DNA from 3 places in the Luteibacter sp. P1_D3 genome. Region 3 is predicted to be linked to each of the others. Evidence: predicted binding sites of a transcription regulator. Region 3 holds the regulator's gene; each other region holds the start of a gene.
The links. Region 3 encodes FliA, which starts transcription of late flagellar genes. Its sites were predicted from a motif close to TAAAGTTTNNCNNNCNNNGGCCGATAA; they were not measured.
Positions count from the first base shown of each region.

Region 1: AC1DYM_RS07145 (GGDEF domain-containing protein) is a predicted target of FliA. The motif match lies at 1,223-1,249, and genes of this name have one in related genera.
Region 2: fliK (flagellar hook-length control protein FliK) is a predicted target of FliA. The motif match lies at 1,241-1,267, and genes of this name have one in related genera.

Region 1 covers NZ_JBFUAT010000007.1:108,030-111,302, reverse strand. Annotated here, with positions in the region: gene AC1DYM_RS07150 (helix-turn-helix domain-containing protein) at 1-105, opposite strand, end outside; gene AC1DYM_RS07145 (GGDEF domain-containing protein) at 244-1,194, opposite strand; gene AC1DYM_RS07140 (TonB-dependent receptor) at 1,561-3,273, shown strand, end outside.
Region 2 covers NZ_JBFUAT010000048.1:9,951-13,223, reverse strand. Annotated here, with positions in the region: gene AC1DYM_RS20910 (flagellar biosynthesis protein) at 1-4, opposite strand, end outside; gene fliK (flagellar hook-length control protein FliK) at 1-1,182, opposite strand; gene tgt (tRNA guanosine(34) transglycosylase Tgt) at 1,326-2,456, shown strand; gene yajC (preprotein translocase subunit YajC) at 2,603-2,947, shown strand; gene secD (protein translocase subunit SecD) at 3,009-3,273, shown strand, end outside.
Region 3 covers NZ_JBFUAT010000001.1:262,595-265,867, reverse strand. Annotated here, with positions in the region: gene flhF (flagellar biosynthesis protein FlhF) at 1-300, shown strand, start outside; gene AC1DYM_RS01220 (MinD/ParA family protein) at 363-1,238, shown strand; gene AC1DYM_RS01215 (RNA polymerase sigma factor FliA) at 1,235-1,966, shown strand; gene cheY (chemotaxis response regulator CheY) at 2,020-2,421, shown strand; gene AC1DYM_RS01205 (protein phosphatase CheZ) at 2,432-3,076, shown strand; gene AC1DYM_RS01200 (chemotaxis protein CheA) at 3,084-3,273, shown strand, end outside.

The DNA of each region.
Region 1 (3,273 bases), on a different contig from region 3:
GACGTGGCTCACGCGTGCGAGCCGGCAGACCGGCCACGTCTCGTGTGACGCGGCGTCTATCTGATCCTTGGCTCGTAACAGGCGGCGTAGTAACTCCGGGTCCACGGTGTGTCACCTTCGTTGTGGGAGCCGCTTCAGCGGCGAGCTCTTCCTTCGAGAGGGGCTGAGGCCAGCAACCTTAAGGAAGCGCTACTGCGCAGCGCGTTGTGTGCCATTCGCCGCTGAAGCGGCTCCCACATGTATTTATTGGTCGCCGCCGTCGGCGACGACGCGGGCGCGGCCGCGTTGCTTGGCCAGGTAGAGGCGACGGTCTGCCACGGCAATGGCCGGCAGGATCTCGTCGCCTTCCTTGGGCACCAGGGTATGCACGCCGGCACTGAGCGTCACGCGCTTGCCGGGACCGAGGCCGCCGTGCGGAATCATCGCCTTCTCGACCAGATCCAGGCAGCGCCAGGCCAGGGCCAGGGCGGTGGCCTCATCGGTATCCTGCAGTAGCAGCACGAACTCCTCGCCACCGAARCGGCAGAGCAGGTCGTCCGGGTTGCGTACGATGTTGGACAGCGCCGTGGCCACGCGCTTGAGGCACTCGTCACCTTCCAGGTGGCCGTAATGGTCGTTGTATTGCTTGAAGAAATCGATATCCAGGACAACCAGCGACAAGGTCTGTCGCCCCTGCCGCGCATCCCGCCACGCGGTCTCCATGACCATGTCGAAGCGACGACGGTTGGCGACGCCGGTGAGTCCATCCTTGAACGACAACTCTTCGAGTTCGCGCTGCATGTCGAGCAGCTTCTCTTCGGTGCGCTTACGCTCACTGATGTCGAACATGAAGCCAATGAGCGCGTTGGGCGAGCCGTCGGGATTGCGCACGACATGGACCACGTCGCGAATCCAGACGTATTCGCCATTCTTGGTCAGCGCACGATAGTCCGCTTCGTGGTCGACACCGGCCTGCGACTGCGATACGCAGAAGTCGAAGACCCAGGCGCGGTCTTCGGGATGCATGCGGTCCGCCCAGTCCTGCACCGTCGCCCAGGATTGCGGGGCCCAGCCGAGAAGCGCTTCGATCTGTGGACCGATGTAGGCGAAGCGCAGCGTCGCCCAGTCGATTTTCCAGGGAATGGCACGCGTGGATTCGAGCAGGGTCTTATAGACCCCGACGTCTTCCTCGAGAATGATGTCTTCGATGCTCATGGCCTTCCCCACTGACGGCGGCGCCAGTGTAGCGGCGAAAGGCCGTAAAGCTTGAGTCTCAGTGCTGTCGCGACCAGGGCGGAACGCCATTTACTTACGAATGTTCGTAAAATAGTGTTGACACGGCCGCAAGAGCCCACGTATTTTCGCAAAACCCAGGCACCTGCCAAAAGTCACTCCATGGCGGGACCTGGGCAAAAGGAGGAACTTGCGGRGGCAAGTGGGGTACGGGGGAGCGCTCGCTCGGGGGAGTGAGCGCTGCAGGTTATCCGGCGCCAAGTGACCCGCCAGAACCGCTTTGGACGAATAACCAATCGTTTTAGTGGCCCACCTTTCTGGGTCAATTTCGGGGAGTCATACATGTATCTGCACAGCATCCGTCGACGCGGAGGCTTCCGGCCGACCGCGTTGGCCATCGCGCTTGGCCTGTCTATCGGTACCATCGCTCCGGTCATGGCCCAGTCCACCACCGGCGCGATCTTCGGCCAGGTGCCGGCTGGCACTGGCACCACGGTCAGCGTCACCAGTGACACCGGCTTTACCCGCGACGTGCCTGTCGATGCCGACGGCCGCTACCGCGCTAGCAACCTGCCGCTGGGCAGCTACACCGTCAGCCTCAAGCGCGAMGGTGCCGTGGTCGATACGCGCAAGGACGTACCGATCAAGGTCGGTGGCAGCACCGACGTGTCGTTCGCCGCCGCTGCTTCGGCCACCTCGGCCCAGTCGCTGGATTCGGTGACCGTCACCGCCAACACCTTGCCGCCCATCGACGCCACCGCAGTCGATGCGCGCACCGTGATCACTTCCGAGACCCTGGCCCGCCTGCCGCTGGGTCGTAACGCCGAAGCTATCGCCCTGCTGGCACCGGGTGCCGTGCCGGGCGCCCAGACCCTGGGTAACGGCCGCTATCGCACCGTCTCCTTCGGCGGTTCGGGCGCCTCGGAAAACGCCTACTACGTCAACGGTTATGCGACGACGGATCCTTACCGCAACCTCGGCGGCGTGGGCCTGCCGTATGGCGCGATCGACCAGCAGGAAGTCTATACGGGCGGCTACAGCGCCAAGTACGGTCGTTCCGATGGCGGCGTGATTTCGCAGGTCGGCAAGAGCGGCACCAACGACTGGCATTTCGGTGCCCAGGTGCTGTGGGAGCCGAAGTTCGCCTCGTCCGCCCCGGGCAGCATCTATTACAGCGATGCCACCCTGCCGCCGGGCTACGGCTACCAGACGCCGGCCAGGGCCGGCACGATCTACCGTAACCGCGCCGACAACACCAAGTGGACGACCACCTACAGCGCCTACGCCGGTGGCCCGCTGATCAAGGACAAGCTGTTCTTCTTCATCGCCGCGGAAGCGGAGAAGTCCGAAGGTGTGTCGACCGCGTCGGTGGAAGCCAACCCGGTCGCCAACAACCACTACACCTACAATCTTCCCAAGTACTACGCGAAGGTCAACTGGAACATCAACGATTCCAACATCCTGGAATTGACCGGTATCCACTCGACCGACGAGCAGCGCGGCACGTACTACAACTACGRCTACCCGACCCGTTCGCAGGGTGCGGCGCTCGGCTCGGACGCCGACACGACCAAGCTCGACTCCAAGTACGCCATCGCCAAGTACACCTCGTACATCACCGATGACGTGACCCTGACGGCGACCTACGGCAAGAGCTGGACGACCGACTACCTGCAGAACCCGACGCCGAACATCGTCAACCAGCCGTACATCGACCGTCCGGACCTGCAGAACCCGACGCTCAACGGCGGCCGTCCGATCACCAACCTCAACACCTCGAACCTGTCGCAGGATCCGGGTGCGGGCAGCCATACGCGTGGTCTGCGCCTCGATCTCGAATGGCAGCTCGGCGATCACCACCTCGCCGGTGGTATCGACAACATGCATTACTCCGGCGACAACGTCGGCCAGTCGACCAGCGGTCCGGGTTACTACCTGCGCTATCGCCGTGCCGCCAACCCGAACACCCCGATCAGCAACTCGCTGGGCGTCGGTGCCCCGGGTGGCGCCGGCTACTACGTCGACCAGCGCGTGTTCACCTCGGTGACCAGCATGTCGCTC
Region 2 (3,273 bases), on a different contig from region 3:
TCATGCGCGTGCTTCGAGAAGGACGGCGCTGTAAGCGCTGGTCGGAACGGGAAGGCCGTGCATGCAGGCGAAATGGTCGAGCTGAAGACCGCTCTTTTCGAGCTGCCTGCGCAACGACATGAATTCGGTTTCGAGGCGCGACACGGTTTCGCCGTGCTGTGCCCAGAGACGTACGGACACGCGCGGGACGCGAAGCTGGATCTCACCTTGTACGGCGCCGAGCGTCGGCGGATCGATGGCAAAGCCGACGGTCCACATCCCCTCGGGTTCGGAGGGGCTCGGCTTGCCTTCTTCGATGCGAAGTTGCAGCACGTCGTAACCACGCACGCCGGCCAGCGGAATCTCGATCATCCACAGTCCGGCCTGCGGATGTGACTCCAGCTGACCGATCTCGACGCGGGAGAGTGCCGCACGCACGTCGCCTCGCAACTGCCCGACGAGCTCATCGACGTTGTCTTCGGTCACCGTGAGTTCGGCGAGTGCGGCAGCGCGGGGCTGGGCCACGAGCGCACGCTGCGCCAGGGGCGGCGGCGTGTCGCTGAGCGGACGTCCCGGCATGCCGTCCGCACCGGGACGGGGTGCGGGGCGAGCTGCCGGCAGATCGGTGAGCGCGCGGCGAAGCGAAAGAAGTGCCGCCTTGAAATCGTCGGCCGCCGGCGTCTCTTCCTTCGGCTCGGCCAGATGCGCTTCGAGGAAGGCGCCACTCTTGGCGATGGCTTCCTTCATGCCCAGCGGCGTGCTCACGTCGTCCGGCTTGCTGATCGCTGCTTCCAGTGTGGCAAGGGCTGCACGCAGGGTGGCGGGTAACGTCCGGGCGATCGGTCGACTGGCCAGGGCGGACAGCACCCCGAGCAGCTGGGCGTAGCCGTTCTGCAAAGGCAGGCGCTCACGCAGGCCCTGCATGGCGACGCGGTCGTCCACGGCGCCAGGGAGCACCTCGAGCTGCGGTTGGGTGCCCTGGGTCAGTACGCGAACCTGGAATTGGTGGGGCAGGGAGGTCCCCGCCGCGTCGGCCTCGACGGTCAGGCCGCCGATGTCGAGCAGGAGTTTGCCGATGTCGGTCTGCCCCATGATCCGAGCCGTCAGCAGGGTGCCCACGCGCCACGTATCCGCGGCGGCGGTGGTGCCCGAGACCGCGCCCGCCCACAACTGGGCAGCGATACTGGTCGGCTGGATGATCAAGGGCAGGTCCTCCCGAGGGCCTGGGCGAGTCCGGCTGGACGCGCTCCTGTGGCTTAGGAGATCGGCGGAATCTTGCGAAACTTTAGCAAGGCCCTACAAAGGCCCCGGCTGCCCCGCGGGTGGGTCCAAGGTAGAATGGGCGGATGACCCAGCTTCCTTTCGACCTCCTCGCCACCGATGGCGCGGCCCGGCGTGGCCGTCTCCGATTCGGCCGTGGCACCGTGGAAACCCCGGCCTTCATGCCGGTGGGGACCTACGGTTCCGTCAAGGCCATGACGCCCCGCGACGTGCTCGATACGGGCGCGGAGATCATCCTCGGCAACACCTTCCACCTATTCCTGCGTCCCGGACTGGAGATCGTCGGCGAMTTCGGCGGCCTGCATAAGTTCATCGGCTGGGATAAGCCGATCCTTACCGATTCCGGCGGCTTCCAGGTGTTCTCGCTGGCGCACAAGCGGAAGATCACCGAGGAGGGCGTGACCTTCGCCTCGCCGGTGGACGGCTCCAAGGTGTTTCTCTCGCCCGAGGAGTCCATGCGCATCCAGAAAGTCCTGGATTCGGACGTCGCCATGATCTTCGACGAGTGCACGCCGTACCCGGCCACCGAAAAGGTCGCCTCCGACTCCATGGAGCTGAGCCTGCGCTGGGCCGAGCGCTCGCGTCAGGCCTTCGACGACCTGAAGAACCCCAACGCGCTCTTCGGCATTGTCCAGGGCAGTACCTACGAGAACCTGCGCCACCGGTCGGCCGAGCGCCTGATCGAGATCGGTTTCGACGGGTATGCGGTGGGTGGTCTCGCCGTGGGTGAGCCGGAGGAAGAGCGCAACCACACCCTCGACCTCACGCTCCACATGCTGCCGAAGGATCGCCCACGCTACCTGATGGGGGTGGGTCGTCCCGAGGACATCGTGGAGGCCGTGCGCCGCGGCATCGACATGTTCGACTGCGTCATGCCCACGCGGAACGCCCGGAACGGCTTTCTGTTCACCCGGGAAGGCACGTTAAGGATCCGTAACGCGAAGTTCTCGATGGATACGCGCGTGATCGAGGAAGATTGCGACTGCTACGCCTGCGCCAACGGCTTCAGTCGGGCCTATCTGCGTCACTTGGACCGCTGTAACGAGATCCTCGGCAGCCAGCTGGCGACGATGCACAACCTGCGTCACTACCAGCGGCTCATGGCCGGCCTGCGCGGCGCGATCGAGACGGGCACGCTCGACGATTTCGTCGCCGACTTCTACGCGGCGCGGCGCAAGGCCGAGGTCGACGGCTGATCCGGCGGGCTTGCGGGCGCCACATGGCGCCCCAAAGCCTTGGCGGGGCGCGGTACATAAGCGTCGGGGTGCGTGGCATAATCCACGATCTTTTTACGTGAGCAGCCGCTTTTCCGTGGCTGTTCCATGACTTGCGAGAATTGACGATGAGCCTTCCGACCTTCGCCGCCATTGCACAGGCCACCGCTCCCGCTGCCGCCCCCCAGGGTGGAGCACTGGGCCTCTCGCCGCTGATCATGATGGCGGTGCTGTTCGGCATCTTCTATTTCATGATGATCCGCCCGCAGATGAAGCGTCAGAAGGAGCATCGCAACCTGCTGTCCGCTCTGGCCAAGGGCGACGAAGTCGTGATGGGTGGCGGTCTCGCCGGCCGCATCGAAGAGGTGGGCGAGTCGTTCGTCCGCGTGGAAATCGCCCCGGGCACCGTTGTCCAGGTGCAGAAGGGCTCGATCACCCAGGTCCTGCCGAAGGGCAGCCTCAAGAAGTCCTGAGCTTTGTCTCAACGGCGTCAGCCGCGGCCGCTTGTGGCCGCTTTTCATGGAATGGCAAGGCATGAGTGATTTTCCACGCTGGAAATACGCGCTGGTCGTGATCGTGTTGCTGCTCGGCATCGTTTACGCGTTGCCGAACGTCTTCCCGCCCCAACCGGCGGTGCAGATTTCGGGTAACCGCGGTGCAACGGTCGATGCGGCATTGAAAACCAAGGTCGAGGGCATCCTCGCTACGGCGAAGACGCCGGCCTCGGTGATCGACGTCGATGAGAAGACCAGCCGCCTGCTGGCACGTTTTGCGACGGCGGACGCACAGACCAAGGCAT
Region 3 (3,273 bases):
GCGCAGGCCCAGGCCATCGACAACGCGATCCGCTCGTACGCGCCGCTGTCGCCGCAGACCGCCATCCTTACCAAGCTCGACGAGGCACCGCTGATCGGCGGCGCCCTGTCGGCACTCATTCGCCACGCCATGCCGCTGGACTACACCACCGACGGGCAGCGCGTGCCCGAAGACATCGCCTCCGCCGATGCGCGCAAGCTGGTCTGCCTCGCGGCCCAGTTGCTCAAGCAGCGCAACGAGGAGCCCGACGACGCCATCCTTGCCGATCGTTTCGGCACCGCGGCGCCCGCGCTCGCCTGATCGGGAACCCGCATAACGTGACTACCGCCACCGCACACTCTTTCACGGCAGTGAACTCCTTCATGACCACACACGTCGATAGCACCCAGGCCGCCGGCCTCAACTGGCTTGACGACCGTCGCCCCACACGCAGCATCGCGATCGCGGGCGGCAAGGGCGGCGTCGGCAAGACCACCGTGGCGGTCAACCTCGGTATGGCCCTGGCCATGGGCGGACGCGACGTMGTCCTGCTCGATGCCGATCTGGCCATGGCCAATATCGACGTGCTGCTCGGGCTGCAGCCGACCCGTCATCTCGGACACATGCTCGAGGGCGAGTGCCGCATCGAGGATCTGATCCTCCAGGCGCCGCATGGCCTGAAGGTGATTCCGGCCACCTCCGGCGCCCGTCGCATGGCGCAGCTGCCGAACATCGAGCACGCCGCCGTCATCCGCGCGTTCGACGAATACCCGATCGCTCCCGAATACCTGATCGTCGACACCGCCGCCGGCATTTCGGACAGCGTGTCCATGTTCGCCGCCGCTTCGGACGAAGTCGTGGTGGTGGTCTGCGACGAGCCGGCCTCGCTGACCGATGCCTACGCCCTGATCAAGGTCATGAGCCGCGAGTTCGGCGTGAACCGCTTCCGCATCGTGGCCAACATGGTCCGCCACGCCCAGGAAGGCCGCCAGTTGTTCGAGAAACTGTCCCGGGTGACCAACCGGTTCCTGGATGTTTCCTTGGATTTCATGGGGATGGTCCCGCACGACGAGTACCTGCGCCAGGCGATTCGCCGCCAATCGGCGGTGGTCGATGTCTGGCCGAGCAGCCGATCCGCCGTCGGATTCAAGAATCTGGCCAGGTCGGTCGATACATGGGGTGAACCCGAACCCCGTGCTCAGGGTCGCATCGGCTTTTTCGCCGAGCGGTCCCACCTGGGAGGAGGGTTGCCACTGTGAGCGTTGCGACGGAATACCTTGAAGTCACGCGAATCCCGGCGGATCAATTGGTACGAACCCACGCGCCGCTGGTGCGCCGGATCGCCTATCACCTGATGGGCCGGCTGCCGCCGAGCGTGGATGCAAACGACCTCATGCAGGCCGGAATGATCGGACTGCTGGAGGCCGCAAGAAATTACTCGCCGACTCGCGCGGCCAGTTTCGAGACCTATGCGGGTATCCGCATACGGGGCGCGATGCTGGACGAACTGCGCAAGACGGACTGGACCCCCCGCTCCGTGCACCGGAAGTTGCGCGAGGTGGCTGAAGTAACGAGGCAGATCGAGAACGAAACGGGTGGTGATGCCGAAGACGCCGAAGTGATGAAGCGGCTGGGCATCGACGCCATGGAGTACAACCAGATTCTGGCCGACGCGGCGAGCGCGCGGTTGCTCAGTCTTACGGCGCCCGAAGGCGACGAAGGCGCGGCAATCGATGTCGCGGACCCGGATGCCGCGGGTCCGGAAGGGCTCTTCGAACAGGACGGCTTGCGCGATGCGCTGGCCCAATCCATCGACGGCCTGCCCGAACGCGAGAAGCTGGTGATGTCGCTGTACTACGATGAAGAGCTCAACCTGAAGGAAATCGGTGCGGTGCTGGGTGTGAGTGAATCGCGGGTGTGCCAGATCCATGGCCAGGCCCTGATCCGCCTCCGCGCACGCATGACGGGTTGGAAAGACAAGCATTGACGGCATTACGGTGCCGTCGCCGGTAAGAACGCGCAGTCAGGCGGAGACGAGTTTTGGACAAGAACATGAAAATCCTCGTGGTGGACGATTTCTCCACCATGCGGCGCATCGTCAGGAATCTCCTGGTCGAGCTGGGATTCACGAACACCCTCATCCAGGAGGCTGAAGACGGCAACGCGGCGCTCACGATGCTGCGCGCCCAGCCCTTCGACCTGGTGGTGACCGACTGGAACATGCCCAACATGACGGGCATCGACCTGCTCCGCGCGATCCGCGCGGACGCCGCGCTGAAGTCGATGCCGGTGCTGATGGTCACGGCCGAGAACAATCGCGACCAGATCATCGCTGCCGCGCAGAGTGGCGTGAACGGCTACGTGGTCAAGCCGTTCACGGCGGTCACGCTGAAGGAAAAGCTCGACAAGATCTTCGAACGACTCGCCGCGGCTGCGGGCTAAGGGAATAACGATGAACACCATGCTTACCGCCGGCCACGAGGTCGTTCCCGAGCTGCGCGAGTTGCTCGATGCCGATGACAGCGTCGCCTTCGAACAGGCGCTCGACCGCCTGTTGCGCAGCCGTGAACAGCACCTGTTCCTGGCCCTGGGCCACCTCGCGCGCGATCTTCATGAGTCGGTCCGCCGCCTCGCCTCCGATATCTCCAGCGATGGTGTGCCGGGCAACATGAGCGACGCGCGCAAGCACCTGCGCGACGTGCTCGAGATGAGCTCGCAGGCCGCCCACCGCACCCTCGATTTCAGCGACAAGCTGCGCCCGCAAGCGCAGGCGCTGGCCAAGCAGGCCGACGAAGTGCTGGTGCTCGACCAGGCCGATCCCGCCTTCGCAACGAGCGCGACGGCCCTGGCCGTGCGCGTCGGCGATTTCGCGCAGAGCTGCGACATCGGCCTGGGCGAGATGGTCGAAGCCCAGTCCTGGCAGGATCTCTCCGGCCAGCGCGTGGCGCAGGTCGAATCGTTCATGGCCAAGGTGGAGTCGTCGCTGGTCGAGCTGGTGCGTCTCACCGGTTCGCTCGCGGGCGGCGCTCACGCACCGGCCGCGGACAAGGTCAGCCAGGACGAAGTGGATCGACTGCTCAGCGAATTCGGGTTCTGAGCGCCGTATGAGCGTGGAGCTGGACAACGAGCTGCTCAATGTCTTCCTGATCGAAGCACGCGAACTGCTCGAGAGCCTGGGCGAACAGCTCGTGGACCTCGAAGCATCGCCGGGAGACGCCGAGCTGCTGAACGCGGTCTTCCGCGCGTTCCATACCGTGAAGGGCGGTGCGGGCTTCCTTGGCCTCAACGCCATGG